DNA from 4 places in the Ruegeria sp. AF2 genome. Region 3 is predicted to be linked to each of the others. Evidence: riboswitches for the same ligand, from Rfam matches in the RefSeq annotation. Region 3 holds a riboswitch; each other region holds the start of a gene.
What was found. Region 3 has a riboswitch for cobalamin ahead of ACR0NM_RS10880 (DUF1636 family protein). Riboswitches for the same ligand answer to the same signal wherever they lie in the genome.
Positions count from the first base shown of each region.

Region 1: it holds a riboswitch for cobalamin, as region 3 does, so the genes downstream of both, ACR0NM_RS15965 (energy-coupling factor ABC transporter permease) here and ACR0NM_RS10880 (DUF1636 family protein) in region 3, are expected to answer to the same signal.
Region 2: it holds a riboswitch for cobalamin, as region 3 does, so the genes downstream of both, ACR0NM_RS19930 (hypothetical protein) here and ACR0NM_RS10880 (DUF1636 family protein) in region 3, are expected to answer to the same signal.
Region 4: it holds a riboswitch for cobalamin, as region 3 does, so the genes downstream of both, ACR0NM_RS08015 (DUF1636 family protein) here and ACR0NM_RS10880 (DUF1636 family protein) in region 3, are expected to answer to the same signal.

Region 1 is NZ_JBQFZC010000005.1:53,362-61,097, forward strand. Features, by position in the region: gene ACR0NM_RS15945 (hypothetical protein) at 1-192, shown strand, start outside; gene ACR0NM_RS15950 (hypothetical protein) at 189-1,034, shown strand; gene ACR0NM_RS15955 (AMP-binding protein) at 1,027-2,448, shown strand; gene ACR0NM_RS15960 (transglutaminase-like cysteine peptidase) at 2,953-3,576, shown strand; gene ACR0NM_RS15965 (energy-coupling factor ABC transporter permease) at 3,682-4,365, opposite strand; cobalamin riboswitch at 4,442-4,654, opposite strand; gene ACR0NM_RS15970 (L,D-transpeptidase) at 4,870-5,532, shown strand; gene ACR0NM_RS15975 (hypothetical protein) at 5,574-5,846, opposite strand; gene ACR0NM_RS15980 (heavy metal translocating P-type ATPase) at 6,033-7,736, shown strand, end outside.
Region 2 is NZ_JBQFZC010000011.1:31-7,766, reverse strand. Features, by position in the region: gene nudC (NAD(+) diphosphatase) at 1-104, opposite strand, end outside; gene ACR0NM_RS19950 (bifunctional 2',3'-cyclic-nucleotide 2'-phosphodiesterase/3'-nucleotidase) at 301-2,163, shown strand; RNA gene ffs (signal recognition particle sRNA small type) at 2,202-2,300, shown strand; gene rsgA (ribosome small subunit-dependent GTPase A) at 2,460-3,488, shown strand; gene ACR0NM_RS19935 (alpha/beta hydrolase family protein) at 3,525-4,382, opposite strand; cobalamin riboswitch at 4,505-4,724, shown strand; gene ACR0NM_RS19930 (hypothetical protein) at 4,816-5,223, shown strand; gene ACR0NM_RS19925 (phosphatase domain-containing protein) at 5,228-5,728, opposite strand; gene ACR0NM_RS19920 (DNA polymerase III subunit gamma/tau) at 5,901-7,661, shown strand.
Region 3 is NZ_JBQFZC010000003.1:23,865-31,600, reverse strand. Features, by position in the region: gene cobG (precorrin-3B synthase) at 1-350, opposite strand, end outside; gene cobN (cobaltochelatase subunit CobN) at 347-3,640, opposite strand; gene cobW (cobalamin biosynthesis protein CobW) at 3,646-4,701, opposite strand; gene ACR0NM_RS10880 (DUF1636 family protein) at 4,698-5,078, opposite strand; cobalamin riboswitch at 5,164-5,370, opposite strand; gene ACR0NM_RS10875 (NAD(P)-dependent oxidoreductase) at 5,476-6,462, shown strand; gene ACR0NM_RS10870 (glycosyltransferase family 2 protein) at 6,577-7,584, shown strand; gene ACR0NM_RS10865 (class I SAM-dependent methyltransferase) at 7,577-7,736, shown strand, end outside.
Region 4 is NZ_JBQFZC010000002.1:38,597-46,332, reverse strand. Features, by position in the region: gene ACR0NM_RS08035 (LysR substrate-binding domain-containing protein) at 1-146, shown strand, start outside; gene ACR0NM_RS08030 (FecCD family ABC transporter permease) at 201-1,214, opposite strand; gene ACR0NM_RS08025 (ABC transporter substrate-binding protein) at 1,216-2,163, opposite strand; gene ACR0NM_RS08020 (ABC transporter ATP-binding protein) at 2,182-2,967, opposite strand; gene ACR0NM_RS08015 (DUF1636 family protein) at 2,964-3,320, opposite strand; cobalamin riboswitch at 3,423-3,630, opposite strand; gene ACR0NM_RS08010 (catalase family protein) at 3,889-4,956, shown strand; gene ACR0NM_RS08005 (peroxidase family protein) at 4,975-6,636, shown strand; gene ACR0NM_RS08000 (ATP-binding protein) at 6,633-7,736, opposite strand, start outside.

The sequences.
Region 1 (7,736 bases), on a different contig from region 3:
GAGCCGCTGACTGTACTGGCCCTGTTCTCATTAGCTTGTTCAGCCGCAGCGCCGTTGCTCCGACCACATTGGTTCGAAAAAGATCGGGTGCTCAAGCTGACGCTGTTGGCCCTCGCGCCGCCGTTGCTTTACTACGTTTGGATCGTTGCTGGATCGCTAAGTACTGGGTTCTTTGCCGGAGTTTTTTCATGACCAATGAGATCATCAGAACGGCGGATGCAAAGCTGACCGTTTATCTGAACGGTCCGATCTGGGAGGGCGCGCGCGCCGCGACCTTCGGAGATTTTTCCTGCAAAACGCCCGAAGCCGGTGCCGAAATCCTGTGCAAAGGGATCGAGAGGGTGAAAGACGCCGGCCTCAACCGCATTATTGGGCCAATGTCGGGCGACACCTGGCACAGTTACCGGTTCGTCTCGGATAGCGACGGGTCCGCTCCGTTCCTGATGGAGCCTACCAACAAACTTCATGAGCCCAGGGTTTTCCAGTCGGCGGGATTTACAGAGATCAGCCGGTATTTTTCGGCCCGGGTGTCGTTGCGGACCGCCGCTGGATCAGCACCGCCAGTAACCGATGGTTTTGTCGTGGAAGAATGGGATGGAACAGACCCCGAGGCCCTGTTTCGTCAGGTCTTCAAACTTTCAACCCGTGCGTTCTCAAACAACGCGTTCTACAAGCCGATTGCCGAGGCAGATTTTCTGGCCATGTATATGCCAGTTGTGCCGATGATGAAGCGCGAGCTGATCCTTTTTGCGCGCCGCCATGACGGGACATTGGCCGGGTTTCTGTTTGGCATTCCCAATTATGCCGAAGGCCCCAATCCGGCATCCGCAATCCTCAAGACCTATGCAAGTCTCGAACCGGGCGCCGGACGGCATCTGGCTCACCGGTTTCACAAGGCGGCGTTCAGGATGGGGTACGAAACCGCCATTCATGCGCTGATCCATGATGACAACACCTCCGCCGAGCGCAGTGCAGCGGAAGGCGCGACAATATTCCGGCGCTATACTTTGCTTGGACGGAAGCTGAATGGCTGACCTGCTGTCCCAATTCGCCGCGGCGGTTAAACGGGTTCCTGACCGGACAGCCATAGTGGACGGCAAGGGCCGCGAGATCACCTTTCAAACCCTGCACACGCGCGTTCAGCACTTGGCAGGTCGGTGGCAGGACAAGGGTATCCAGTCAGGTGATCGCGTGTTGTTGGCCATGCCTGTCAACGCGGACCTATATGCGAGTCTGGCTGCGCTTTGGACCCTTGGCGCAACCGTTGTCTTACCAGAGCCAGCCTTAGGGCTGGCCGGTCTGCGCCACGCCGCCCGAACAACGAAGCCAAAAGCGTTCTGTGCAGCGGGTGCGTATTCTTTGCTGAAGTTTCTGGTTCCGGATCTCTGGGCCCTGCCCCTGCTGACGCCTGGTAAAAGCCGTAGCAACCCGGTGGCGCAAAAGGTACAACCGGACGATATCGCCCTTATTTCCTTTACCTCTGGTACAACTGGCCAGCCCAAAGCCATTCCGCGCTCGCACGCGTTTTTGATGGCGCAGTACGATGCCATCGCACCCCTCCTCGACAGCCGCAAGGCCGAGCGCGATCTGGTGGCCTTTCCGGTGTTCACCCTGATCAATCTGGCGGCCGGGCGCACAAGTGTTCTACCCAACTGGAGGTTAAGCAAGCCGGACCGCCTGTCGACTGTACAGTTGGAAAGCTGGCTCCAAACGCAACAGATCACCCGGGCCCTCATCCCACCATCGCTATGTGAAAAACTGGTTCAATCCGACGATACCGGTCCGTTGCACACGGTGTTTACCGGCGGCGGTCCGGTGTTTCCGAGTCTTGTCGAGGCGTTGAGAACCCGGCACAGCCTGTCAGTTGTGTGCGTCTATGGGTCGACCGAGGCTGAACCGATTGCCCATCTTGACGCCGCGGATATCACGGTGAAGGATCACCGCGACATGGCTGTTGGAAGGGGTCTCCTTGTGGGATACCCGGTGCCCGAAATCACGCTCCGCATCCGCGACAATGAAATTCAGGTCGCCGGCGCACATGTGAATGACGGGTATTTGGACCCGACCCACTCGAAGAACAATAAAATCGAAGAAGGTGGTGTCATATGGCACCGGACCGGTGACGCTGGCGCGCTGGATGATGACGGGCGTTTATGGTTATGGGGGCACGTCGGGTCCGAAATTGAAGTCTTTTCAGGTACGCTCTTCCCCTTTGCTATCGAAGTCGCGGCACAGCGATGGCCAGGCGTAGATCGATGCGCGCTCGTCAATACCAAAGCAGGCCCCACACTTTGCGTCCAAGGTTCCGCGGATCACATCGACGATTGGACTAAATCTGCGCTTGGTTTTGACGTTCCAAATGTGATTTCGATTAAGAACATCCCTATGGACAAGCGGCATGCCTCCAAAGTCGATCGTACGAAACTTACACGCATAATAGAAACCTGACGCAATATGGCTCGTAGGCCACTGAGCCTGCCCACCTCATCGCTCACTTCGCTATGCGCGTTAACAGAGGACTGAGTGTAGCGACGAAGTCCTCCGTTTAGAATTTCCCATCAAATCCTGCACACCTTGGTCAGGGGAAATCTGCATTTGCCAGTTACAACTGGTCGCATGAAACATTTGACCACAGATACATTGGTATGGTGCGCCCCGGCGAACGGTAGATACCCATTTCATTGCACAAAGATGTTCAGCTTGACGCGTCATCCAAATCCGTCCCAAACCTCAAGCGTTTCTAACCCAGAACTACTAGCCGGCTTTCTTCTATGCCGCTGCAAGAATCTCAATTAAGCTCACGCACACAATCACGACTAAAAACTGCGCGCTCGCGAACTTTGCTGCTCTGCATTTTAAATTGAATAAGCTGTTGTAATGCGTCGATGAACATAAAAGATTGAAATAGAGTTCTCTTGGCTTGGTAGCTTCAGATACCCAGGAGAAACGAGTATGGGGAAAGCAGATATGACAAAACCTACTTCCGCTCAGAAAAAACTTTCGGAACGGTTACCAGTTTATCTATCGTTGGCCTGTATCATATGCAGCTACCTTGTCTCCGCCGCTTCATTGCAAGCTTCTGAGCTTCCCTGGATCAAACTAGATAGAGAGGTTCAGGCGCCATCTGGCGCCAAATCACTCTGCAAAGATTATTCGTGGGCGTGCGCGAATACTCGTACTTCTGGTCTGCCAGAAGCGCAGGAGAAACAGATCGTTAAAGCGATTAACTTGCGCGTCAATCGGAGGATCCGCGCCGTTTCGGATCAAAACCAATACGGGACAAAGGAATACTGGACGCTACCAATGCAGGGGTCAGGGGATTGCGAAGATTTCGCTTTGCAAAAGAAGTTTGAACTAATTCAGAACGGCTTGGATCCTACGAAGCTACTTATTGCAACTGTCTTAGACACCAATCGCAGTGGCCATGCAGTTTTAGTTTATCGCTCGAGTGAAGGCGATTTGATTCTGGACAATGTCACCAACAGGATCAAATCGTGGAAGGAAACGAGGTATCTTTTCCTACGAATACAGGACCCAAATCACCCTGATCGTTGGGTACAGGTTTCTAGCGGCTAAAAACAATGTGGCGCGCCCTCGAGACGCGCCACAATAAAATTTTGGTCCTGCGACTATTGGTTGTTTCGCGGCAACCCAAGTTTAGGACACCGCTTCAAACTTTGGTCAAGCTTTCGCAGCGTTGTACAAACGCGGAGTCACCAGACCTGTACTGTTCAAACCGCGCATCGCCTTGGCTGCCGCAAGCACTGCCAGATCAGCAATCGGCTCAATGACGATTACCAGCATATAAGCGCCGCCAAAGGACAGAACCGACGCCATGGTTTCTGCGCCGAAACCCTGGCCGTAGAAGGCCCAGAACCCAACCCATGCGACTACTCCTCCCTGATACGTCGCACTCAGCGCAAGAGCTTGGCCATATTTGAGATCAACATATGCTGTGCCGGGTGCGATGATGCGGCTGGCCAGTGCTTTTAGCGCAAATAGCGGCACCAGCAGAGTGGTCAGGTTGATGAAGTACTGCGGAAGATCGAACGGGGCAAAAAACACACCCTGAATCAGGAGACCAGCTGCCAATCCAAAAGCCGCGGGTGCAGCACCGAGAAGCAGAAACAGCGTCGACCCCAGGATGAAGTGGACTTCAGAGACACCAACCGGGAAATGCGGCAGGACTTCGAAGAAAAGGAAAACACCAACGGTGGCGAGCACCGAGCGCATAACAAAAGATGCAGGTCCATTCGCTCGCAATGTGGAAAACGTTTCTTTCGCTGCGTAAGTAGCCGCACCTGCGGCGGTAACATAGGAAAGCGCGATTTTGGCACCATTCACGATGCCCGGTTCGATATGCATGTTCTTTCTCCCTACCGCCTCACCCGGCGGCTTGTCAGGTTGAATCGACCGCAAGGCCGACAGGTTCAGTCTGGGCATAGCCCGGCGCTTTACGGCAGGTCTCCTGACTCGCGGGTGCTCGCTCCGCCAACCTTCCCGGTTCCATTACAAACCAGTGGTGTCTTGGCATCGCTCTCCGCTCACAGTTGCGGGGGCAGTTACGGAATTGGCGCCATTGAAAACACCGAACCGTATTCCCTTTTAATCCTTTTGGCTTCCGCCATCAGGAACCGAAAGCAATTCACCGCTACAATGGCGGCTTCGCCTGTGTCAATTGTCTTTGCGACCTATTCCAATGTAAACTCGACCGAAGCAGGATTCACGCAACCGGTCACTTGATCGACAGGGTAAACCAAGCGTTACCTGAAACCTCTTGAAGCTCTAGCTGCTAGAGGCTTTAAGATTCGGATTAATTCGCGATAGTGCGATCCAAATACGTTAAACTTGTGAACCAGGACGAGACCTATGCTTACAAGGCGCCATTTCATTCAATCCACCACAGCGCTGTTCTCGGCGTCTGCGGCCAGTCCATTGATCGCCAAAACCTGGCCAACCGCATCGCAGAAGACCTATTGGGACAGTCAAGTCACGCCAATTGGTTACGATCCAATGACCTCAAATCCGTGGGGTGTTCATGACCGTTTTTTACCAAGACGCGTCGCGGCAAATGATGGTTTGGTTCCAGGTGACATCCATGTGGATGCCGTCGCGCGCTATCTCTATCATATCGAAGAAGGCGGGACCGCAATGCGCTATGGCGTAGCGATCGCGCGTGGGAATCTTTACGAGCCCGGCACCTATGTTATCCGCCGAAAGGTCGAATGGCCACACTGGACACCAACCGCTTCAATGATCGAGCGCAACCCCGAATACGCGGAATTCCGGAATGGCATGGAGCCCGGGCCGAATAATGCTCTCGGCTCTCGTGCCCTTTATCTATACGTTGGAGACCGAGACACATATCTCAGAATTCACGGCACGCCTGAGCCAAGAAGCATCGGCGGTCGCGCAAGTTCTGGATGTGTGCGAATGATCATGGCTCATATCAATGACCTCTACCCAAACGTGAAAACCGGCTCGACCGCTTTCCTATACTCGGCCGAAGATAGCGTCACAGCCCGCTCATAAATTTTGGGCAGCGTAGGTGGACGTCGCTGCCCTCATTTCGATCAGGCGTCGCGCGCAATGCAGATCGGAGCGCCATTCGTCGCGCGCAATGGTACCAATGTCGTCTCGACAGGTCCGCTGTGCTCATACCAAAAGCAATTATCTTCTGGCAAAAGGCGTGCCGTGGTCAAATCCTGCGCCGGCCCTGCCAGCGCTACCACCGAATCTGGCACGTTGCCTGGTTCAAGTGCTTTGCTTTTGGCCCCAGTGAACTGGGCTGAGCAACCAGCCGTAATCGAGACTAACGTGATGGTCATGGCGATCCGTTTCTGCATTGATCTGTTCCAAATTTTTTGCGTCATCTGCAATTAGATTGCATCCACACGGCCGGCCCGCAAGACGAAATGAACTAACAATATCGCAGGCAAAGAACCCGGATGAAAAAAATATAAAAGGTATTGAAGCTCTAGTTACTGTAGGAACTATTTACAAAGGACCATAGAGATTCTTGAGGTCCAATCATGTCATCCGATACCCATAGCCACGACCATGGCCACGAAAACAAACATGGTCACCACGCATGCGGTAGTGGCGGGTGTGGCGACATCGCCCCCGCCGGTCCAATTCCTGAAGGTGGTAGAAGCTTTCAGGTCTCTGGCCTTGATTGCGCCGAAGAGGTGGCGATCCTGAACCGTGTCGTCGGCCCGAAAGCAGGTGGTGAAGAGTATCTTGCATTTGATGTGATCAACGGTCGGATGACACTTCTTGATAGTGCTTCCAAGTTATCTGACGAAGATGTCATGCTGCTGGTTGCGAGTACTGGTATGACCGCCAAACCATGGGATGACGGAAATGCCGCCCAGGACCAGGCGGCGCATATTGCACGTCAGCGGCGGTTCACCACTCTTAGCGGAGGGTTTTGGGCAGCAGGTTTTGGCTGGCACATTTTCGAAACCGGCATGGGCGGTGCGCTCGGGCTGTTCTCGGGACATGGTGAGGTTCCGATGCCTTTAGCCGAGGCAGCTTTGTTCGCGGTCGCGATCTTGTTTGGCGTCTGGCTGGTGGCCCCTAAGGCCTGGTCTTCGGCGCGTCGACTTTCGCCGGATATGAACCTTTTGATGGTTGTTGCCGTCGCTGGTGCCATCGCTCTGGGTGAGTTTTTTGAAGCGGCAACTGTAGCATTTTTCTTTTCGCTCTCTCTTTATCTGGAAAGCTGGAGTGTCGGACGTGCTCGGAACGCGGTATCCGCACTGCTTGATCTGGCCCCCCCGACGGTTCGGCTGGTTCGTGCTGACGGTTCTGAGGCAACGGTCCCGGCGGCGGATGTCTTTGTCGGTGACAGCTTCATCGTTCGGGGTGGGGATCGCATTCCACTTGACGGGGAAGTCATCGAAGGGGCTGGTGCCGTTGACCAGGCTCCAATCACAGGTGAAAGCGCGCTGATTCCTAAAGAGCTGGGTGATGAGGTCTATGCCGGCACAATCAATGGTGAAGGCACCCTCAAAATACGTGCGACGAAAACAGCGTCCGATACCGTGCTTGCCAAGATCATCCGGATGGTCGGTGATGCTCATGCTCGCCGTGCGCCGGTTGAGCAGTGGGTTACAAAATTTGCGCGGATCTATACGCCCATCGTTATGGTCGTCGCAGTGGCTATCGCCCTGATCCCACCGCTTGCATTTGGCGCATCGTGGGGCTTCTGGTTTTACAATGCACTTGTTCTGCTGGTTATCGCCTGCCCCTGTGCGCTCGTCATTTCCACACCGGTTTCAATCGTTGCGGCTTTGACCGCTTCGGCCCGGGCTGGGGTTCTGATTAAGGGCGGCGCATATATCGAAGCCCCCGGGCGTACCACCGCACTGGCCATGGACAAGACAGGCACGATCACCATGGGCGAGCCTGAAGTGGCCAATGTCTATCCGCTGGGCGCCGCATCCGAGCAGGAGCTGTTGGCGAACGCTGCCAGCCTTGAGGTTCGGTCTTCACACCCGCTGGCCCGCGCCATTTTGACCCGGGCAGAACAGACCGACATTTCGATATCGGCGGCTGAAGACATCCGAACCGTTCCCGGTCGTGGTCTGGAAGGCCGTACCGAGCGTGGAGATATCTGGCTTGGCTCTGACCGCTTCGCTGTCGAGAAAGGCTTTGGCGCGTCCATCCCTGCCGAGTTGCGCAACCAAATCGAGAGCGCGGGAAGCACAATTGTTGTTGTCGGGGATGAGAAC
Region 2 (7,736 bases), on a different contig from region 3:
AAAGGGTCACGATAAACCTGTGCCAGTTTGTCCGCGTCGCCGCGCAGCAAACCCGCCCGATCCAGTGCCGAGCCGCCAAATGTCACCTGTTCTGCGCGTTTCATGCCTGCCGTTCCTGACTGCCGCGCAAAGGGCTGCCACGTCTTACCTGATCGTGCAACGGGTATCGACCAAACATTTTTCGACCCTGCCGCGGAATGACCGCAGCATCGCCCCGGAAATTGCATTAAATCGGCCTCATGGTGGAAACGTTGGCACACTGACAGCTAAAAGTTGAAGATATTGAAATCAAAGTATTTAATGCGACAACGAAGAGATGCAGATGATGGCGCACGGATTCGAATCCTTGCTACATCCGATCTACACATGCACCTGACGTCATATGATTACTATTCGGATCGCCCCGAACCTGCGATTGGTTTGACCCGTACCGCCAGCCTGATTCACGAGGCGCGCAGACAGGCTGAACGCGACGAAGCCCTTGTGCTGTTGTTTGACAATGGTGATAGCCTGCAGGGAACGCCATTTGGCAACTGGGCAGCTGAAAACGTGCCAGACGCCCATCCCCTGCCACGCGCGTTCAACACGTTAAACTATGACGCGATCGGATTGGGTAATCACGATTTCGGATTTGGGTTGGAACTCGTCAATCGCATCGCTCGCCAAACCGCCTGCCCAATGATTTGCAGCAATATGCAAACCACTCAGACCGAACAAGGGTGGGATGCACACACGATTCTGCATCGAGTTGTCAGACTAAATGGACAGGGCACCGCAATCCGCATCGGGGTTCTTTCTGTTTTGCCCACTCAAACCGCACAGTGGGAAGCACATCTGCTAACGGACCGGGTCGTGGTAACAGACATTCTGGCCGCTGCGTGGCGCGCTGCTGAAGATCTCAGCGTGCAAGGTTGCGACCTGATTGTCGCCCTTGCGCATACCGGACTGGGATCGGCAATGGCCGAGCCGGATATGGAAAACGCGATCATCCCGCTGGCCGAGATGCCGCTGATTGATGCCGTCGTCGCAGGCCACACCCATCTGACACTGCCTGGAAAGGCGCATGATGGTTATCCATTCGTCGACAGTACGCGGGGGCTTGTGCATGGAACGCCGGTTGTCATGCAGGGTTGGGCCGGGTCTCATCTTGGGATCATTGATCTGACACTGCAAAAAGATACCACCGGCAATTGGCGCATTACAGGCAGCCATGTCGAAGCGCGGGCAATCGCTCAATCGGGCACAGAAATACCCGAATGCCAAAGGATCACAGAGCTGTTTGCGACCGGCCACGCTGCGACGCGCAAAAGGGTGACCAGGCCAGTGGGCACAATCCCACACACGCTGCACAGCTACTTCTCATATTGCGTACCGGATCGCGGTCTGGCCTTGGTTGCGGCGGCTCAGGCCGCTGCCCTACGCCCGCATTTGGTCGATACCGACTGGGCAGATTTGCCTATCATATCGTCAGCCGCCCCGGCAAAGTTCGGCGGGCGCGCAGGAAGCAAGTACTACACGGATATCCCCTCAGGCGAGATTTCAGTTCGACATATCGCCGATCTCAGTGTCTTTCCTAATGAATTGCGCGCGGTGCTGGCCTCAGGTTCTCAGATTCGGGACTGGCTTGAGATGTCAGCCGGGCTGTTCCATCAACTTGGCTCAGTCGCCCCGATCGATCTTGCCGATCCTCAGCGCACGGGCTTCAACTTCGATGTCCTGCATGGCGTCACCTACCAGATCGATCTTTCGCAACCGGCGCGGTTCGATACGCTCGGTCGAGTGATTGATCCGGCATTTTCCCGCATACGCAACCTGGAATTCGATGGGCAGCCGATTGCGCCTGACCAGAGTTTCCTTGTCGCCACCAATAACTACCGCGCCAATGGCGGTGGTCATTTTCCAATTGCGCGACAAGCCCGTATGATTGACCTGCCTCAGATCAGCATACAGGATATTCTATGCAAATACGTCGCGGGCACATTGCCCGCCGACCCACTTGCGCATGCACCGCGCCCCTTTTCTTTTGTACCAAACCAAAGGCAGGGCGCGATCCTGACAACGGGGCCGCGCGCGCTACACCATGTTACAGAGCTTGCTGAGTATCATCCACGCATTCTGCCCGACGATACGGATGGTTTCATGCGCATTCATCTGACCTTCTGACGGGTTGCCATTTTCAGGGGATGCACCTATATCGGCTTTGAGAGGTTGGCGCGGGCGAGCGCCTCGCCAACCTGGTCAGGTCCGGAAGGAAGCAGCCACAACGAGCCCCGCTTGGGTCGATGTCCAACCTCTCACTTAGAACCTATCAGCCGCAGGAGGGCGTTTATGATTGTAGCAAAAACCCTTCGGGCAGACTGGTTCTGATCCTTTCCGATCAACTGACTGCCTGAACACGTCACCGGCGGATGCGCGATTGTCATTCGACGGGATTGCTGTTTCTGATCACAGGCAGACCAATGTTACTTTCCTTATCGGACCTCGGATGGTCCTCTCATTTCGCGGCTCAGCATACGGCTGATCCGTCACTTCTTCCGTATCGCATCTCGGCCGTACACCGGGATCGACTGATCGGGCTGAGCCCTGAAGGTGAATCGCCTTTGTTATCTCTGGATCAATCAACCGGTGCATATGCCGTCGGAGATTGGGTTCTGGTGGATGAAAACAAACGAATACGCCGTATGCTGGACCGGCGAAGCCTGCTTCAACGCCGAGCGGCAGGTACCGGAGCTGCAGCGCAGTTGATCGCTGCAAATGTAGACGTGCTGTTCATCGTCAGTTCCTGCAACGCCGATTTTAATCTGCCACGATTGGAGCGGTATCTTGCGCTGGCGCATCAGGCAGGCTGCTATCCGGTGGTCGTTCTGACCAAATCGGACATGTGCGATGATCCGAGCCTTTATGTAGATCAAGCCCAATCGCTCGCCCCGTTTCTGGCGGTACTTGCGGTCAACGCGCTGGATCACGGCGATCTCGAACAAGTTCTGTCGTGGTGTCCGAAAGGACAAACCAGCGCCTTGCTTGGATCATCCGGCGTTGGGAAAACGACGCTCGCCAACGGGATGACGGGGCAGGATCAGGCCACCGCAGGTATCCGTGAAGATGATGCGCGCGGCAGGCACACAACAACTGCACGCGCCTTGCATCGCATGCGCAATGGCGGCTGGCTGATCGATACGCCCGGCATGCGCGCGTTGCGTCTGCTGGATGCGCAGGAGGGGTTGGATGAGGTATTTTCGGACATCTCAGACCTCAGCCTGGATTGCCGCTTCTCGGATTGTCAGCACGAGACTGAGCCCGGATGTGCGGTGCAGGCGGCAATCGACGCTGGTACGCTTGATCCCGCGCGGCTGGACCGCTGGCGCAAGCTGCGGCGCGAAGACCAACACAATTCCGCTTCGGTGGCGCAGGCCCGCGCCCGTGACAAGGCTTTCGGCAAGATGGTGCGCAGCGTGTTGCACGAGAAAAAATCCCGTAAAGGGCTATAACGAAGCTGGGCACCGACCTACCGGTGCCTAGCGCTATCAGGCGATCAGTCTAGGCCAGACTGCCGCATTCCGTCTTGCGAATGCACCGATATGGCCGATCTTGGACACTCCGAATTCGCTTGGTGCAAGCAGATGGCGCCCGGCTTTGGGTCCATAGAGATCGGCAAGACGCCAGACAGCATCCGGCGGCACCATTTCATCATCTGCGAAGGTAAACAGATCGACACGTTTGCCCAAGTCTTTCCAGCGGGCGGCGGGCAGTGTCGTGCCGATCTCTGGCACATAGCTTTTGGGGGCGGTGCACCATTTGCGCCATTGCCAATAGACTTGGGCAGGCAGGTCCGATCCAAACCCGACCAACCGCCCGGGCAGGTAGCCAAGCGCCTTGACCACCAGCGGCGCGTGACCATACCAGAACAACGCCGCCAAAGCGCGATAAGGCCAAGGGTGATCCGCCAGCGTTACCAGACCCGAACAGACACAGATCATCCTGTCGATCTGATCGATATCGGGTTGGATCGGGCCAAACATTCCGCCCAAGGAATGACCGATGCTCCATAGCTTGGCCTGCGGAAACCGTCGGCGCATCTTGGCCCGGGCGGATGGAATGTCGATCAACGCCCAATCGGCCATGGTGACATTTGACCGCTTTTGCGAACCCACCAAAGAGTGACCAAAATCCCGGTAATCGTAAGTCAGGCAGGCCATGCCCTGTTCTTCGGCGAGCCATCGGGCGAAGTACTGATAGTAATCCCTCGGCACCCCAGTCGCACCGTTTATGACGACCACCTTTTCGGGGTCGGCAACCGGACGGTAAAGCCGCGCCGACAACATTGCCGGGCCGGACGGGATTTGAAAATCCTCGGTCACAACCGCCTGCTGCGTGTCCAACATGGTGCCCTCCAATACCGACTGAACTGATCAGTTCACCCGAAGCGCCTCAAGTCAAGGTTGACGTGGCTGGACCGTACGTCACTTGCCTGACGCAATCTTCTTGACTCGGGCACGGCGCAGCCGCTAGCCATGTCGCGATGGTTCTCGCGCCCAATCGGGCCGGGATGAAAAGGGAACACGGTGCGGTTCTGCCCGGATAAATCCGGAAAGAACCTAGTCCGAGACTGCCCCCGCAACTGTAAGCGGAGAGCAATGCCGAGATACCACTGGCCTTGAAGGCTGGGAAGGTCGGCAAAGCGATGACCCGCAAGTCAGGAGACCTGCCATCAGATGTAGAACCGAAACTCGGGCGGGGTGTCCGGGACGGGTTTGATCGTGCTCTGCACCGACCAACCTGTGCCACGCCCTCGCCCTGCGCGCGGAGGGCGCATTGATGATCTGGAAGACTAAAACGCACGAATTCGCGGCGACCGTGTGCCAACGTACTGGGGCAACCTGCCCCGCACTGGCGCAAATGGCGCGGGCTCTGACGCAGGCCATGTCCACCACAAAACCGGTCACAAAATCTGGGTTTGAGATTGAAGGCAGTATTGACCTGTCGCACTGCCCAGAGGGATGTACCGCCCGCTTTCGCGCCCAATGCGACCAGATACGTGTATTCTGCGGAACCGATCCTGAAATCGATACCGGCCGGCTGGATGACTACGCAGACATGATGTTCGGAACCGAGTACCGCAGCCTACCCGCAGACCTGCTAAGGAATCCTCCTTGCGCCATGCTTGAGGCTTCGCTTCTGGTGCAGCACAACGGTGGCGAAATCTCGCCACATGTTGGTGTCTAAGCCGTCAAACGGCTTGAACACGGGCCGGTTCAACGGCCCAAAGCATCTGGGCATTTGTCTCGACTGCGCAAGGACGCACCGTACGCAATCGCTTCAATGCCGCCTCAGGCCGTTCACCGCATTCAACCATCAGACGCAGAACCACCATCCCGGATCGGCCACAGCCACCACGGCAATGCACTAGCACACGGCCACCACCTGACAACGCCTGACGGGCAGTCGCGCCAACGCGGGGCCAGCGCTCCACAATCTCCTTGGGTGGCGTGCCAAAATCTTCGATCGGCAAATGCACCCATCTGCTGGCACGCCCCTGAATATCAGCGCCAAAATTCCGCGCACCATCCTGAATCATCTCAACCTCAGTCGTCATCGAGATCACAAGCCCGGGCTTCCAGTCTGCGATAAGATCAAGGTCTTCTGTATACGTTCCTCCACGCCCAGGCATCGAGGACAAGGCCAAGGTGCCTCCGCCGACCTGCAACGCATAAACCACCAGTTGCGACATAATCTCCCCCCAAACAAACTTCACCCAACAACATACTGGTCCAGTAAATAGAATAGAGTGGATTTTAGCCGCATACCCACGCATTCCAAAATGAAAATCGTCCCGGCTGGCTGTGGACGCGGGCGGCGGGGGCCTCTACGCTGCGGCGTAACGCGAATCCGACAGAGCAGACATGACCGAGACGCCCAGCCCCGCCTACCAGGTTCTTGCCCGCAAATACCGCCCCGAAACCTTTGCCGATCTGGTCGGTCAGGACGCCATGGTGCGCACTCTGAAAAACGCCTTCGAGGCGGACCGGATCGCGCAGGCCTTCATCATGACCGGTATCCGCGGTACCGGCAAGACGACGACCGCTCGGATCATAGCCAAGGGTATGAACTGCATCGGTCCCGATGGCAGCGGCGGCCCTACAACCGAACCCTGCGGTCAATGTGAACATTGCGTGGCTATCATGGAGGGCCGCCATGTCGACGTGATGGAGATGGACGCCGCCAGCCGCACCGGTGTCAATGACATCCGCGAGATCATCGACAGCGTCCGCTATCGCGCGGCCTCCGCGCGCTACAAGATCTATATCATCGACGAGGTTCACATGCTGTCGACCAGCGCTTTCAACGCGCTGCTCAAGACGCTGGAAGAACCCCCCGAACACGTGAAGTTCATCTTTGCCACCACCGAGATTCGTAAGGTCCCGGTCACGGTCCTGTCCCGCTGTCAGCGCTTCGACCTGCGTCGGATCGAGCCTGAGGATATGATCGGACTGCTGCGCAAGATTGCAGATGCCGAAGGGGCGCAGATTGCCGAGGATGCGTTATCGTTGATCACCCGGGCCGCCGAAGGATCGGCGCGGGATGCGACCTCGCTGCTTGATCAGGCGATATCGCACGGGGCCGGTGAAACCAGCGCGGATCAGGTGCGCGCGATGCTGGGGCTGGCCGATCGGGGCCGGGTGCTGGATCTGATGGATATGATCCTGCGCGGCGATGCTGCGGGCGCGTTGACCGAGCTGAGCGGGCAATATGCCGAAGGGGCTGATCCGCTTGCTGTCTTACGCGATCTGGCCGAAATCACGCATTGGGTTTCGGTGGTCAAGATCACTCCGGACGCCGCCGAAGATCCCACAGTTTCCCCCGACGAACGCGCCCGAGGTCAACAAATGGCCGAGGCTCTGCCTATGCGGGTCCTGACACGCATGTGGCAAATGCTGCTGAAGGCGCTCGAAGAGGTTTCCGCCGCGCCCAACGCCATGATGGCCGCTGAAATGGCCGTGATCCGCCTGACCCATGTGGCCGACTTGCCTAGCCCGGAGGAGCTGATCAAGCGTCTGCAGGATTCACCCCCGCCGCCGAATGGTGGCCCCGGCAAGGGAATTGGTGCGCCGGGGCGTGCTCCTGCTGCGCCGCAGGCTGTGGCCCGACCGGCATACGCCGCATCGGCGATTGGCGGCAGCGCAGGCGGACCAACAGCCGCGCTGGCCCAGGATGTGCAGGCAGCGCTGGCACGCTATCCAACATTTGAACATGTGGTCGAACTGATCCGAGCCAACCGGGATGTGAAGCTGTTGGTAGAGGTCGAAAACGGCGTGCGTCTGGTTTCCTATCAACCGGGCAGGATCGAGTTCGCTCCGACCGACAACGCTCCGACCGACCTGTCACAACGATTGGACGCGTCGCTTCGGCGTTGGACAGGCAACCGATGGGCTGTTTCTATTGTCTCTGAAGGCGACGCCCCGACGATTGCGGAGATTCGAGATGCCGCTGAGCTGGCTCTGAAGGCCGAGGCGGAACAGCACCCTCTGGTGCAAGCAGTGCTGACCCATTTCCCGAAAGCACGGATCAAGAGCATCGAAACCGCAGAACAACGCGCCGCTCAGGTCGAAACCGAAGCCCTGCCCGAGGTTGAAGACGAATGGGACCCGTTCGAAGAAGACTGACCAGCTTGCTATGGGTATCTCGACCAAATGCTCCCGTACCCGCCACGGGCCATCGGCTGACGCCGACACCCCTGA
Region 3 (7,736 bases):
ATCAATTCCTGTGTCAGCCGAGCGGTCAGATCACCGGCTTCATAGAGTGGCGAGACCAGAATGTTGCGGCGAATTTCGATTCCGGGTTCGGCGTCCAGCAGGTTCAGCGAGGAAAGCGCGGCCAACAAGGATTGATGGTCGGTTTCCTTTACTCCACGCAGCTGAAGGTTGGCGCGGTTGGTAAGGTCGATCGTGCCATTGCCGAACCGTTCCGCCAATTCGCACAGCCCTATCGCCTGTTGGGCATCCAGGCGCGCCAGCCGAGGGCGCACACGCACGACCAGCCCATCACCGGACATCATCGGGCGATGGGCACCGGGGCACCAGCCCTGCACGATGGGCGCACTCATCCCAACCCCTCCAGGTCGGCGCGGATCGAGTTCCGGCGGGTATGCCATAGCCCTGCCTCCAGCAGTGCCCGGAACCGATCCTGCATGGCCTGATGTGCTTGCGGGTTTGCCTGTTGCAGGAAGGCGTCGACCTCTTCATTGCCCAGCGTGGCGTCGTGGTACAGATCGAACAGATGCGGTGCGACTGTGCCGGACAGATGCGCGAAAGATGCCATATGATCCAGCGTCGCCGCGATTTCAGCGGCGCCCCGGAACCCGTGCCGCTGCATTCCGGCAATCCAGCCCGGGTTGGCGGCGCGGGCATAGACGACGCGGCTGATTTCCTCGGGTAGGGTGCGGGCGCGCGGGTTGTCCGGGTTGGTATTGTCCAGATGATAAAGCTGCGCAGTACCACCAGTGATTTTCTTGGCGGCAGCAAATCCGGCCTCGTGCGTTGCATAATCATTGGCCAGCAACAAGTCCGTCTCGGTCAGGTCCTGTAGGTGCACAAAACTGTCGGCGTTGGCGACGCGTTGCGAGATACCGTCCTTATCTTGCGCTATATGCTCGCCTTCCAAAGCGAAGGAACTGGCATCAAGCCAAGCCTCACCCGCTTGCACGCGTGCCTCATCCGTATAGGTTTCGGACAGATGAGTCATGTTCAGACCATAGCTGCCGGGGGCTGGCCCATAGACCCGCGCCGCAGGCTCCTGACCGGCGTAAGGATTCCAGTCGGGTGCTTCATCTCGTTTGGTCAATGCGCGGACAGCCTGACCGTACAGCGCTGAAAGCGTCGGGAACACGTCCCGGAACAGGCCAGAGACGCGCAGTGTTACGTCCAGACGCGGGCGGCTGAGATCGGTGATCGGCAAAACTTCGATGCCCGAGACCCGCTCAGACCCTTTATCCCAAACCGGCTTCACTCCCAGCAGGTATAGCGCCATGGCGAATTCCTCGCCCGCTGTGCGCATAGTGGCCGAACCCCAAAGATCGACGATCAAGCCCTTGGGGTAGTCGCCTTCTTCCTGCAGATGCCGCCGAACCAGCTCTTCGGCGAGCTTGACGCCTTGTGTGTAGGCCGCGCGCGTGGGAACCGAGCGTGGGTCGGTCGTATATAGATTCCGCCCGGTCGGCAAAACATCCGTACGCCCGCGATAGGGGGATCCGGACGGCCCGGCCTCGATTCGTTTGCCCGCTAAAGCGTCAATCAGGGCAGAGCGTTCAGCTTGGGCTGAGGGGGCAGCGTCGAAATTGCCCGTCTCATCGGGGACGCGCCCAAAGATATGCAGCCCATCACCGAATTGGCTTTCCTTGATGTCGCAGACAAATCGGTCAATGCGCGTGATCGCCTCGGCGGTACAGGTGGCCTGATCGAGGCCAAGATCGCTTTCCAGCCCGATCGCCTGCGCCTCGTCCCGGATATCTTCCTGCAGGCGATCGCGGCGTTTGGGGTCTAGCCCGTCCGCGTTCGAGAACTCGTCCAACAGCGATTCCAGCCGCACCATGCGATCTGGTGTGCCGCTTTCCTTCATCGGGGGTGGGATATGGCCCAACGTAACCGCCCCGATCCGACGCTTGGCCTGCGCGGCCTCGCCGGGGTCGTTGACTATGAAGGGGTAGATCACCGGCAGATCGCCGATTAACGCCTCGGGCCAACATTCGTTGCACAAGGCGACTGATTTTCCCGGCAACCATTCCAGCGTGCCATGCGCGCCGATATGGATCAGCGCATCCGCGCCCAATCCTTTGCGCAGCCACAAGTAAAAGGCGACGTAGGCGTGGCGCGGTGTGCGCGACAGATGGTGATAGTCGTCATCGCGCAGTTCGGGTGTGCCGCGCTCGGGCTGCAGCGCGATCAGAGCCTTTCCGCGACGCAGCGCAGTGAAGTGGAATGCGCCGTTTGTGAAAGCAGGGTCGTCTTCGGGAGTGCCCCAAACCTTATTGAGATCGGCGCGGAGTGTTTCCGGTAGCGCCGCCAGCGCCGCCTGATAATCCTCTAGCGGCCATGAAATCCGGGCATCAAGAAGAGTTTCAGCAATTGGCTCGGCAGGCGCGGTGTCATACCCGTCGCCTTGCAGGTCGAGCAACATTGCCTCGGCCGAGGCCAGCGCATCCAGACCCACTGCATGTGCCATCTGCCAGTCTTTGCCGGGATAGGTCGATAGTACCAGCGCCGGAACCTGCTCCGCTCTGGGTTTGTCGTGAAGGTTCAGCCAGCCGGAGATGCGGTTGATGATGGCTTCGATCCGTTCGGGTTCAGCCCGATGAGCGAAGCGAGAATATTCGAGATGCGGGTCGCGTTTGCCCGGCTCTTTGAAGGATACGATGCCCGCGTTGATCCGCCCGTCCACTTCCGGAAGGACCACATGCATGGCAAGATCAGCTGGTGAAAGGCCACGTTCCGCTTCGGCCCACGCTTTGCGGCGTGAGGTGGCCAGCGCCACCTGAAAGACCGGCACCTCTGCCACATCGAGAGGTGAGGTGCCTGATGCGCCCTTGCCTGAGAATGAGGTGGCGTTGACGATCGCCGAAGGCTTCAGCGCCACAATAGTCTCGCGCAGCCAATCGGCGGCATTTGGTGCTTTGAGCGACGGGGCAAACAGGCCGACGGCCTCAAAACCTCGCGCGCGCAAGCTGCGGATCAGCGCTGCGATTGGGGCTGTGTCCGCCGAGGTCAGATAAGCACGATAGAAGGTTACGATGATACGTTTCGCATCACCGGGCAGAGCGTTTTCTGCAGGGATCACACCGCGATCCGGGCACCAGGCGCCGCATTCGGGGATGGTCTTCGCGCCCATGACCGGACCTGCATACAACCCCGCAGCCAGTGCCATCTGCGCCAGAGCGGCCTGCGCCGCGACCTCACCGCCGGTGTCGCACAGATGCGCCAGCCGCCGCAGGGTCGAGACAGGCAGGGTAGAGTAATCATCCAGCCGCGTATCCTCGCGACCGTCTGCGGGCAGCACGGCCAGTGCAATCCCTTTGGCCTGCGCCAGCGCCAGAACCTGCTGCAAGCCGTAGGCCCAATAGGGCACTCCACCGATCAGACGGATCAGGATGCCCTTTGCGCCCTCCAGTGTCTGCTCGACATATGTGTCGACTGAGAGGGGATGCTTCAGCGCCGTCAGATTGGCCAGCCGCATCGTTGGCATGCGTCCTTCAGGCCCACCTCCACGATGCCATCCCGCCGCGAAAGCGCCAAGGTCACTGTCGGAAAAGGACAGCACCACCAAATCCGCCGGGCTCTGACCCAGATCGGTCGGGGTCTCGGTTTCTTCGAGCCCATGGCTTTCGCGGAAGACGACGTGCATAGGTCTTACTCGGCAGCCTCGGTTACACCCACGAGGATATCGCGGATCTCGGCCACTTTGATATCGTCATGCTCGGCAATGACCACAAGGCGCGAGCGACGGTCTTCGCCGGGCTCCCACGGGCGGTCATATTGGTGACGCACGCGCGCACCGACGGCCTGAACCAGTAGGCGCATGGGCTTGCCCTGAACGGCGGCATAGCCTTTGACGCGCAGGATATTCAACTCGTTGGCCAATCGTTCAATCTTGGCGACCAGATCAATCGGATCGGTTTGCTCGGGCAGTTCAACGATGATGCTTTCGAAATCGTCATGCTCGTGATCGTGATGGCCGTCGTGATGGCTGGGACGCGCGTCCATGTCATCCTCGGCCGCGGCTTCTAGACCCAGCACGACGCGGACGTCCACGGCACCCTCGGCCACTTCGACTACGGGCAGGGGGCGGGGCGCTTCGGCGGCGATGATCTCTTTCGTTTTCGCAACGCCTTCCGGGCCAGCCAGATCGGGCTTGGTCAGCAGAATGATGTCGGCGCAGGAAATCTGATCCTCGAACACCTCGGACAAGGGAGTTTCATGATCAATCGAGTCATCTGCCATGCGTTGCGCATCCACCGCCTCGACATTCGGAGCGAACCGACCAGCGGCCACGGCCTCGGCATCGGCCAGAGCAATCACGCCATCGACGGTGATTTTCGAGCGGATATCGGGCCAGTCGAACGCCTTCAGCAGCGGTTTTGGCAGGGCAAGACCGGAGGTTTCGATCAGGATGTGATCGGGGCGCGGCTCTAGTGCCATCAGGGCTTCAATGGTCGGGATGAAATCATCGGCCACGGTGCAGCAGATGCAACCATTGGCCAGTTCCATGATGTTTTCCGCCGGGCAATCAGGAATGGCGCAGGACTTCAGGATATCGCCATCGACGCCGACATCGCCGAATTCGTTGACGACCACCGCCAGACGCTTGCCCTGCGGGTTCTGCATCAGATGGCGCACCAGTGTGGTTTTGCCCGAGCCCAAAAAGCCGGTGATCACAGTGACGGGGAGTTTCTCGAGATTGCTCATTTCAGGGCTCCAATCGGGGGAATGCGGGCCGCACAGTTTTTGCGGAAATGTTCGGGACGTTCGCGCCATTTGACCAAACCGTCCTCGGTGGCGAGGTATTTGGCTGCGCCTTCGACGATGGTTTCGACATGGTCGATCTCGTTCAGATGCTCATACACGAAAGTCCAGCGATCCGGTCCTCCGCGTAGCACGATCGAGCAGCCTTCATCGCAATTCGACAGGCATTCCACAGCTTTCAAGGTAATGCCTTCGGGCAGGCCCGCCTGTTCAAGCGCCTTGTGCAGCAACGTGCCGGGGCGCTGGGCGTCATCCTCGACAGGCAGCCCGCGACGGCAGGTAGTGCAAACCAGCAGTTCGACCGGTGCGGTCTCGGTCATGTCTCTCATCCCCCCAAATCCTCTTCGTGGGGGACGGGGTTTCATGCGGGCCGATCACAGCCCCACACCGGAACACCCCGTCCGGTTTCATCTTCGGGCGTTGGCAGGTCTCCCGGCTTGCGGATGTCAGAGGAGGCCTCTGTCGGATGTCCCGCCTTCCCGGCCATACTGCCAGTGGCTTTGGGCACCCTCTCCGGTCACGGTCGCGGGGGCGGCTGCGTTTGACGGCAAAAACCGCTGACGCATTCCCTTTTCATCTGCTCTCGCAGACACCAACGAAAGGGACATGCGGCAGGGCAGGGTTGCTTGTCAAGCGAGTCGCGCCGATCCGTGAAAAAGCGGATAAAAAGCGACCTGTCGGGGTCGCTGGGCGGCATGATACTTCTGCAACGACGTGCTGGCATGGCAGCAAGATGCGAACAGGAGGATACCGCGCATGAAAGTAGGGTTTATCGGGCTGGGGAATGTAGGGGGCAAGCTATCTGGATCGCTGCTACGAAACGGTATCGATCTGACGGTTCATGACCTGAACCCGGATCTGGTGACCGAATTCGTCGCCAAGGGTGCCAAAGCCGCCAAAAGCCCGGCGCAACTGATGCGCGATTGCGATGCTGTTATAACCTGTTTGCCTTCTCCTGCGGCCTCGGATGCGGTGATGCAGGAAATGTTGCCAGAGGTCGGCCCTGGCAAAATCTGGATGGAAATGTCGACCACCGACGAAGCCGAAGTCAAACGCCTTGGCGCAATGGTCATCGAACGAGGCGGCGCAGCGGTGGATTGCCCGGTTTCGGGCGGATGTCACCGGGCAGCGACGGGTAATATCTCGATCTTCGCAGGCTGTGATCGTGAGACTTTTGAACGTATCCTGCCATTCCTGACCACCATGGGGCGGCGCATTTTGCACACGGGCGATCTGGGCTCGGCCTCTGTTCTGAAGGTGTTGACCAATTATCTGGCGACCGCCAACCTGATCACCTGCGCCGAGGCATTGGTGACAGCCAAGGCCGCCGGCATGGACCTTGGAACCACCTATGAGGCGATCAAGATATCGTCAGGCACATCCTTCGTGCACGAGACCGAAAGTCAGGTCATCCTGAACGGCTCGCGCGATATTTCCTTCACCATGGACCTGGTGAAAAAAGATATCGGTCTGTTTCAGGAGGTCGCCGACCGTGCCGGAGTTCCCCTTGAGATAAACCCATTGATGATCAAGATTTTCGAAGATGGCATCGCGCGATATGGTGAGCGTGAACTGTCCCCGAACATCATCAGGCGGCTAGAGGACGCGACCGGACTGGAGATCCAGGCGCCAGGGTTTCCAACCGAGATGCTGGACGACGAGCCAGAAGAACCGGGTTACGAGGTGATCCCGCAGAGTCGGTAGATCGATTAATCGGCAAGCATTGCGGCTGTCTGGCGACCTGGTTGGACAAAATTCTGGTGCTATTCTAAATAGGTCGACAGGAGTCCGACACCGGCACAGGCAAGAGAACAACTTATGACGAATGAGACCTTTCTCATCGTAACAACGATGAAAAACGAAGGGCCTTTCATGATCGATTGGGTGGCCTACAACCACGCAATCGGCTTTGATGACATTCTGATTTATACCAATGATTGCGCTGATGGTACCGATGCCATGGGCGAACGGTTGCAAGCGCTTGGCTGGGCTCACCACCAACGAAACAGGCTGGGTCCGCGCGCTGCGCCGCAGGTTCGTGCATTTTCGCTTGCGCGGAATCACCCAAGCTATCTGTCATCGGATTGGATTCTCAGTTTGGATGTGGACGAGTATATCAATATCCGTTTGCCCAATAGTGATATAAGAAGCCTCGTTGAGGCCAGCGGCGTGGCGGACGCGATCTCGATCTGCTGGCGCATGTTCGGAAACGCGGGTCAGAACGATTTCGTTGATCGACCCGTACCTGAGACTTTCTTTCTGGCCGCCACCGAAGACGGCTATCCGCATCATCGGACCAAAGGGTTCAAAACGCTGTTCCGCAACAATGGGAAATTCAGCCGTTTTCGCGCCCATCGTCCCAGGATCAATCCAGAAGATGCACCGAACCCTGACGCGCCATACGAAGGGGTGTTGTGGCGGGATTCGGGCGGGAACCTCTACCCAGCAGACCAAGTGAAATGGAAAGCATGGCGTGGTTTCAGCCATGAATTCGCGCGCATTCATCATTATGCTGTGCGCAGCACTGATAGCTTTTTAGTCAAGCGCGACCGTGGGCGCACCAATCATGTGGGGCAGGATCAAGGGCTCAAATACTGGCTCATGATGAACCACAATGATGTTGAGGATCGCTCAATTCTGGAACACATGCCGGCTATGCACGACATCAAAACTGAGATGATGGCAGATCCGCAATTGGCAGATCTTCATCATAAAGCATGTGAGTGGCACAGGTCGAAAGCCGAAGAATTGAGAGCCAGACCGGACTGGGTTGATCTGGTTGAAGCGTTGCAAAATTCCTCAACCGGAGAAGACGTCTATGGGTGAAGCTGTATCTGCTGAGGATCGCCGCAAGAAGCAAGCTGAGCAGCGCGAACGGAAGGATTCCCTGCGGCGCGAAATGCTCAAGACCATGCCGCATGGACGGTTGAGCGTTGAAATTGGCGTTTGGAAGGGCGAATTTTCGCGGATTCTGCTGG
Region 4 (7,736 bases), on a different contig from region 3:
TGACCGCATCCGGAAAACTGGTCAGACTGTTGCCGCAAACCATCTCATCGCAACTGGATTTCTACGTGAAACTACACAACACCTCATCCGACCGCGCCAAGCTTGTGTTCAAGTGGCTCGGCCAAGCGGCTGACGGAAAGGTATAAACTCGGCTCAGACCTGATCAGGACGAAATATCTTGTGAGCGAAGATCGAGGGCCTTACCGTTGATTTCTCGCAGTCCTGAATAAAAGCAAGAATACAAACACCGATCCGATTGAAGTTGTGACGATCCCCACCGGCAATTCCTGCGGAGCCAGCAGAAGCCTGCTGAGAATGTCAGAGCCGGTCAACAAGGCAGCACCAACCATAGCGGCGGTAGGTAGAAGGTTTTTGTGCAGCGGACCAGCGATCCCGCGTGCAATATGCGGCACCATCAGACCGACAAAACCAATCACCCCGGCTACGGAAACAAACACGGCCGTTGCCAACGCTGCGGTGAAAAACATGCTGAACCGCAGACCCCGAACCGGCACACCCAGAGTAGCGGCAGTCAAATCCCCGGTCAGCAGCGCATCCAACCAGCGGCTGCGATAAAGCGAATAGCTCAGGATCAGCAGCAGACCGATGCACACCAGCGGGAACGTCTCCCAACGGGCCAGGCCCAGCCCCCCCAGCATCCAGAAGATGACAGAATGGGCGGCGCGGCTATCGCCGGCGAAAATCAGATAGTTGGTGATGGCCGAAAACAAAAACGACACAGCCAGACCCGCAAGGATCAGCTTCTCCGGTGCGCTGGTGCGAAGCCCATGAACCAGCGCCAGCACGATGCCCGACGCCACAAGACCGCCGCAAAAGGCAGCCAGCGGCAGAGTCCAGAAACCCAGAATATCTCCGGTCACGGTAATTACAAACACCGCCCCCGCTGCCGCGCCCGAGGACAGGCCGAACAGAAATGGATCGGCAAGGTCATTACGTGTGGTCGTTTGCAGCACCACGCCAACGATGCCCAGCCCGGCACCGATCACGGCTGCAAACAACGCGCGGGGCAATCGCAGGTCGAATACGATCCTATGCAGCGGTGACATCTCTGCGTCCTGCAACCCGGTACCGCGCAATATCGCGGTGAAGGTGTCGGACAAAGGAATCGAGGTTGTGCCGTAGATCGTGGAAATCAGCAAAAGGGCGGTCAGAACGACCGCCCCCAGCAACAACGTCAGGCCCAGTCGGCCCATATTAGCTCTGACCCGGATGCATCGCGCGCGCCATCTTCGAGATCGCTTCGATATTTGCCGGTCCCGGCGTCAGCTCTTCGTAGCGCAATCCGATCCAGCGTTCGTTCTTGACGGCATCAGTCTGCGACATGACGGGATGCTCCTGCAGGAACTTGAAAGTGTCCTCGGCACCATTGCCGGTCTGATAATCCAACAAAACCAGGAATTCCGGGTTCGATGCGGCAACGGCCTCCCACGAAGTGCGGCCCCAGCTCGTGTCCATGTCATGAGTGACGTTTTCACCACCGGCGGCTGTGATCATCGCATCGGGAATCGCGAATTTACCGGCGGTAAACGGAGCATCTGCAGGACCATCCAGAAGAAAGACGCGGGGCCTGGGCAGTTCAGCAGTCTTGGCTTCGATCGCTGCCAGCTGCTCTTTCCAGCCCGAGACCAGAGCTTCGGCCTTGTCTTCGACTTGCATCACCTTGCCCAAGCGCAACACATCGCCAAACAGAAGATCCATGCTGGCTTCGGGGCGATCCTTGTCCAGATGCACACAGCTTTCGGTTAGAACCAAGGTCTTGATTCCGAACGGTTCCAATGTATCTGGGGTCACATCACCACCCGGCTTCATGCCATAGTACCAACCTGCAAAGAACAGGTCGGGTTCAACCGCCACCAGGTTTTCGACGGTCGGATATTTCGGCGCAAGCTCGGGGATGTCGCCGCGCAGGGCATCAAAATCAGGGCTGGTCTTGTACCAGCCGGTGATGCCGGTCAGGCCGACGATCTTGTCCTGCAGACCCAATGCAAAGGCCATATCGGTCATGTTCATGTCATGCACAACCAGGCGCTCGGGCGCGGTATCAAAAACCAGCGGTTCGCCGCAGTTGTCTACGGTGACTTCTTGCGCAGCAGCACCGCTTGCCATGGCGGTGGCCAACGCCACGGGCCAGATGTATTTCATCTCAGTGTGTTCCTTCGACTAAGTTGAGACTGTGGTTCTTCGAATATCAAGCGCCGGGATCACGCGGCCTTCGTGGAGAAAGCAGAGGAAATCAACGCCAAAAGTTTCGCGGACTCTTTCGGGTGTCAGCACCTTGTCCACCGACCCAAACTCGATCATGCGGGTCGATTTCATCAGCGCCACGTGTGTGGCGAATTCGGGGATCATGACCAGATCGTGTACGATCATGACCACGGTGATCCCAAGCTCGGCGACCAAAGACAGCATCCGCCCTTTTGCATCAGGATCCAGATGGTTGGTCGGTTCGTCCAGAAACAGCAACGAAGGGTTTTGCGCCAAAGCGCGCGCGATATGGGCACGCTGACGTTCGCCTCCGGACAGTTGGGCCATGCGCTTGTCCGCGAGATTGGCGAGACCGGTCAGGTCTAAAATCCGGTCCAGCTCTTGCGCGTGGCCTTCGGCAGAGCGGTCCGCACGGATGGGTATTTGCCCCAGCGCAACATAATCGCGTAACGCCAAGCGTCCATCGGGCAGTTCCTGCTGACCTACCACTGCAATCATGCGCGCACGCTCTTTGGCAGAGAGCTGTTTCAGACTGCGTCCTTTGATCCGAACATCGCCAAGTGCCAGCGGCTCAGCGCCGCACAACAGATTGAGAAGCGTCGTTTTCCCCGCCCCGTTCGGGCCGGCGATGGCTAGAATGGAACCCTCGTCCAACTCGAACGAGACGCCCTGCAACAGCACATCTCCGTTAAGGGCATAATACTCAAGGTTTTCGGCAATCAGAAAGGGTCGCAACGTCATTGCGATGCCCCCTGTTCGATCCGCGGCATGCGCGAGAGGGTTTTATTGAACAACGCCTGCGGGCGATCAGTGGCATTTGTCCAGCCATCCGGGCTTTCACGATAATGCGCTGCAAACTCAGCCAGCGCCTGCACCTCATCCGCGGTCTGAATGCCACCAAAAAGGTATTGCGCCTTTCCTACGGCCTGGAACCCAACCGTTCTGGGACTATCGCAGCCTGCCATGCAAGACGACGCGCGGATCGCAAAACTGCGATGTAATTTCCCGGTCAACGCATCGCAAATTTCATCAAGGGGCAGCCCTTCAGTGCAGCTTTCGCAGACTAGAATGAAATGATCAGGCGTATCTGGCATGGTCCACTCCACTTGTTTCCAAGCGCATGCGGAAGCTGCCGACAATGTAAACACGCAATTGACGCGCCATCAAAGCCTCCTTCCAGGACGCCCCGCCCCGGGTTGGTTAAACATCTGATGGCAGGTCTCCTGACTTGCGGGTCCGCGCTCGGCCAACCTTCCCGACCCTGTGGACCAGTGGCTGTTTGGCCTTGCTCACCGCTTACAGTTGCGGGGGCAGTTACGGAATTGGCACCTTTTGGCAAACCTCACCGTATTCCCTTTTCATCCCGCGGCAACACCACCGGGAACCATCAATCGATTGAGTGCCCGAGAACACCGGACACGTCAATGATAAAGTCGAAGGCGCTCAACTCTGGTCGAGGATCGAGCGCCGCCAACCACGTGTCCGAAGCACCAGCCGAATAGCTTGGGCTGCGCGCCGAATTTGTCTGGCCACGGCTGTCCATAGTTGGTGTGTTTGGAAATTAGACAATCTGAGGTAAGCTGAACAAATTTAGAGGTTTAGCTTTGTCAGCGCCTTACCCCTGTTTGATCATTGCCTGGGTTTATCCAAGGAGACGGTTCTTTGACGCATGTTTCGCAAAACGCATTGCCGCCGGATATTGTTGATGATGTCATTGACCACAATCTCGAGGCCGTTGCACGGTGGAAAGGCCATCGCTTAAGGGCTCAGCATGGGCGCAGTCACGGGTGCGTGGCTGCAACATTCACCGTCAGAAACGATCTACCAGAACAGTTCCGTCACGGCCTGTTTGAACAGCCCGCTGCCTATTCAGCCGCACTTCGCTTTTCCAACGGCGCGCATCTGGATGACCGGAAATCGGATGCCCACGGGATGGCGATCAAGCTTTTTGACGTGCCAGGCCCCAAGCTGATCGACGCCGAGGCACTTGCGCATCTGGGGACCACACAACTCAGCGACGAGTTCGATTTCGTATTGGTCGATCAGGATGTGTTTCCCAGCTACGTCCCCGATGAATATGAGCGATTGGGCAGGCTTGTCGCCACATTACAAGCGGTCCAGCACGCGATCAAAGGGCGACGAAAATGGAGCCTTAGGTTGATCACCAAAGGGCTGCGCGCAGGATTTCGCACCTTCCTCACTCGTGAAGGCAAGCGTCAGTTTCGCGTCGCGAGTGATTTTGCCTCGAACTATATGCACTCGCCTTTTGAGGTCCATTTCTGGTCGACAACACCGTATCGGCTGGGCCCCGATCTAACAGTCCGATACCTGGCCCGCAGCGCTAAACCAAAAATTCCGGCACATCCGGTAGACGATCCAGATGGGATCGGGCAGTGTTTGCGGCAAGACGTGGCCGATGGAGATAATCACTTCGAGCTGTGTGTGATTGAGCCCCCGCGCCCGGCCGACGAATTCGATGTGCTAGACAATCGCATCCGGTGGGCATGCGATCCGCAACCAGATGCACCTCTTGATCCGTACCATCATACCGTCACGCCCGTGGCGGATATCACGATTCCCAAAGGTGCAGAATTTGATCCGCAGAATGGCGACGCGATGAGCTTCTCGCCCTGGCGTGTCACGGCAGATCACGAACCTTTAGGACCGATTAATGCGATCCGGCTCAGAACCTATCTGAGCCTGGCCCGCGCCCGGTTCCCGAATCGATGACCAAACGGAGATGTATTGATGCTGGACGTTGATGATCTGATCAAACTCGGATTCAAGATCTCCCCACCCGTTACGAGCTATTTGGCCGCGATCAGGCTTGCAAACGCCGCGAAGATCCACCGACCGCGGCCCTATACAATGGGCGCAGACTACACGACATGGCCCGGCGTGTTTTCCCATCGCTGGATCGGTCGGCATACGACGCCAGAAGACCTCTCACCCGTCCTGCCGTCGGAAAGCGAAGTTGCTGATCTCTTTCGCCGACGGACACAATTGGATGGCAGCCCGCTTACCTTGATGTGCCCGCAAGGATCGACACTTTTGTTTATCTCGGCCGCACAATGGTTTACCGACAGTTTCCTTCGCACCTTTGGGGCGAAAGGACCGGTTGATCAGACGGATTCGAACCACGAGGTCGATCTGTGCCAAATCTACGGGCTGAACGATTTTCAGACCGACATGCTGCGCGAACGCGATCCCGATACCAATGAATTAACCCACCGGTTGGCCTTTCGTCTGGATACACAAGGCGAGATGTGGGCCCCGAAGCTGTTTCAAAAGAACCAATCCGGTGGTGTTAAGCTTGCGCCCCCCTTTGATGGCAGTCTTGCCACTGGCGAGAATTACGGAAAGCCCCTGCACGATCCATGCAAGCTGTGGAATGCGGTGAAACGGGCGCATCCGGGTCTCAGCGATCACGCGATTGACCAGCTACTGCTCGATTTTCATGCAACCGGGCTCGATAATGGCAATGGTACCATAGGTTATATCGCGATCAATACACTGATGTTGCGCGCCCATAACACCTTTGCCGACCTGTTGTGGCGCGAAAAGCGCGGCATTTCGGGCTGGGATAAAGAGCGTGTGTTCCAGACTACACGCTGCACCTTGATCGCATTGCTGATCAAGCTTGTGCTTGAGGATTACATCGCCCACATCGCCAATATGCCATTCAAACTGCCCGTTGGCGTCAATCGCTGGCAGCCCTGGCATCACTCCAACCAGATCGCGATTGAGTTCAATCTGCTCTACCGCTGGCATTCGATGATCCCCGAACGGTTCATAATCGACGGCGCACAGGTTGGCCCAGAAGGCTTCAGGTTCAATCCACGACTGGTCGAACAAACGGGCTTGGCGGAAATGATCCGATCTTTGTCGCGCCAACCTGCGGCCCGCATGTCGCTGCGCAACACGCCCGATTTCCTGTTCCAAAGGCCTGCGCCCGGTGCTCCTGCCCCTGTCGAAGCTACAATTGCCCTGACGCGTAAGGCCCGTCTTCCGTCGCTGAACACTTATCGTCATCATTTCTGCCGCAAACCGCATTCAAGCTTTACTGAGATGGTTGGTGATCAGCCGTTTGCGGACGAATTGATTGCCGACCTGAGCCGGCTCTATTGCGACGTCAATAGGGTCGAGTTGTTCCCTGGTCTCTTTGCGGAACAGCACAAGGGCGATGTGATCATGGGCGATCTGATGACATCGATGGTGGCGTATGACGCGATCACGCAGCTTATGAACAACCCGATGGTGTCCAAAAACTTGTACTCAGCTGAGACTTTTTCAGAGAAAGGTTTTCAGTTGTTGAAGAAAACTTCGTCATTCTCGCAGGTGGCGCGTTTTGTTGGCTTGGACCTGCAACCCGAAGACTGCACTTTAGGTCGACGTCCCGGCGGGACCTAAGACGCGACCGCGCGCTCTTCCAGCTCAGTAATCCGCGCGGCAACTTCCGTATCGGCTGGCCGGATGCAGGCAAGATCACTCAGCGCGCGCAATTCATACAGCGCCGCGCCCTGATTATTTGCCACGGCTATAGCTTCACGCAAAGCCGCCTCAGCCGCGTCGAACGGACCACCTTGTTCCAGTAGAAGAGCCGCCTTTATCCGGTAGATTTCAGCTTCATAGTTCCGCTCGTCAGTGTTTTCTGCACATGTCAGGCCAGCCTCCACCGCATCCAACCCTTTCTGAATCTCACCCAGAGCAAGATAGCCCCTTGCGAGTTCGGTGTTGACGAGCACGCCAGCCGCCTCGGCACCCGTTGCGTGCATCCTTCCCCAAGCGGCCTGCAGCATGGCCACGCCCTCTGTGGCCTCGCCGGTTCTGATGGCAGCCCCAGCAAGATGGGCCGTCGCAACAGCTTGGTAATAAGGGCCGCCCTTGTCCTGAACAGCCGCGCTCAGCGCCTTGGCCATGCGCGCATAATCCGGGTGGTCCATCTGCATGTGGATTTCGGTCAACCAATGCATTGCATTTGCGATGATCAAGGGCTGGCCCGACGCCATCGCGGCGTCAACTGCCCGCTTGGCTTTGGCGAGTGCCACTTCAGTTTTGCCCTGAAAGCTGTCGACCAGCGCGCTCATACTCTCGATTTGTATCACGGCTGCAATATCGGGGCTGTTTCCAGCTTCGGCGCGATGCGCATCCGCATGAGACGCCGCTTGTTCTAGAGCTGCTGCCGCATCCTGAAACCGACCGCGCGGGGATAGCGCGGCCCCACAGATGTAGTTTCCAACCATTCGGGTGTGGTGATCGTCATACGCATCGATGATCGCTTGCCCCAATTGCTCGGCGTTCTGGTAATCACCTTTGACCATTGCAGCGGTAAACAGACCCCTGCCCGCGCGCACAAGAGTACGCCTGTCGCCCAGCTTTTCAGCCAGTTCAAAACTGCGCCCAAAGGCATCGATTGCGGGCTTGGCACCATAACCGACATGCACGCGCTCGGCAGCGGCCAGAAGGAATTGCAAGTTCAATTCAGCTTTATCGCGTTGGTCTGCGGGCAA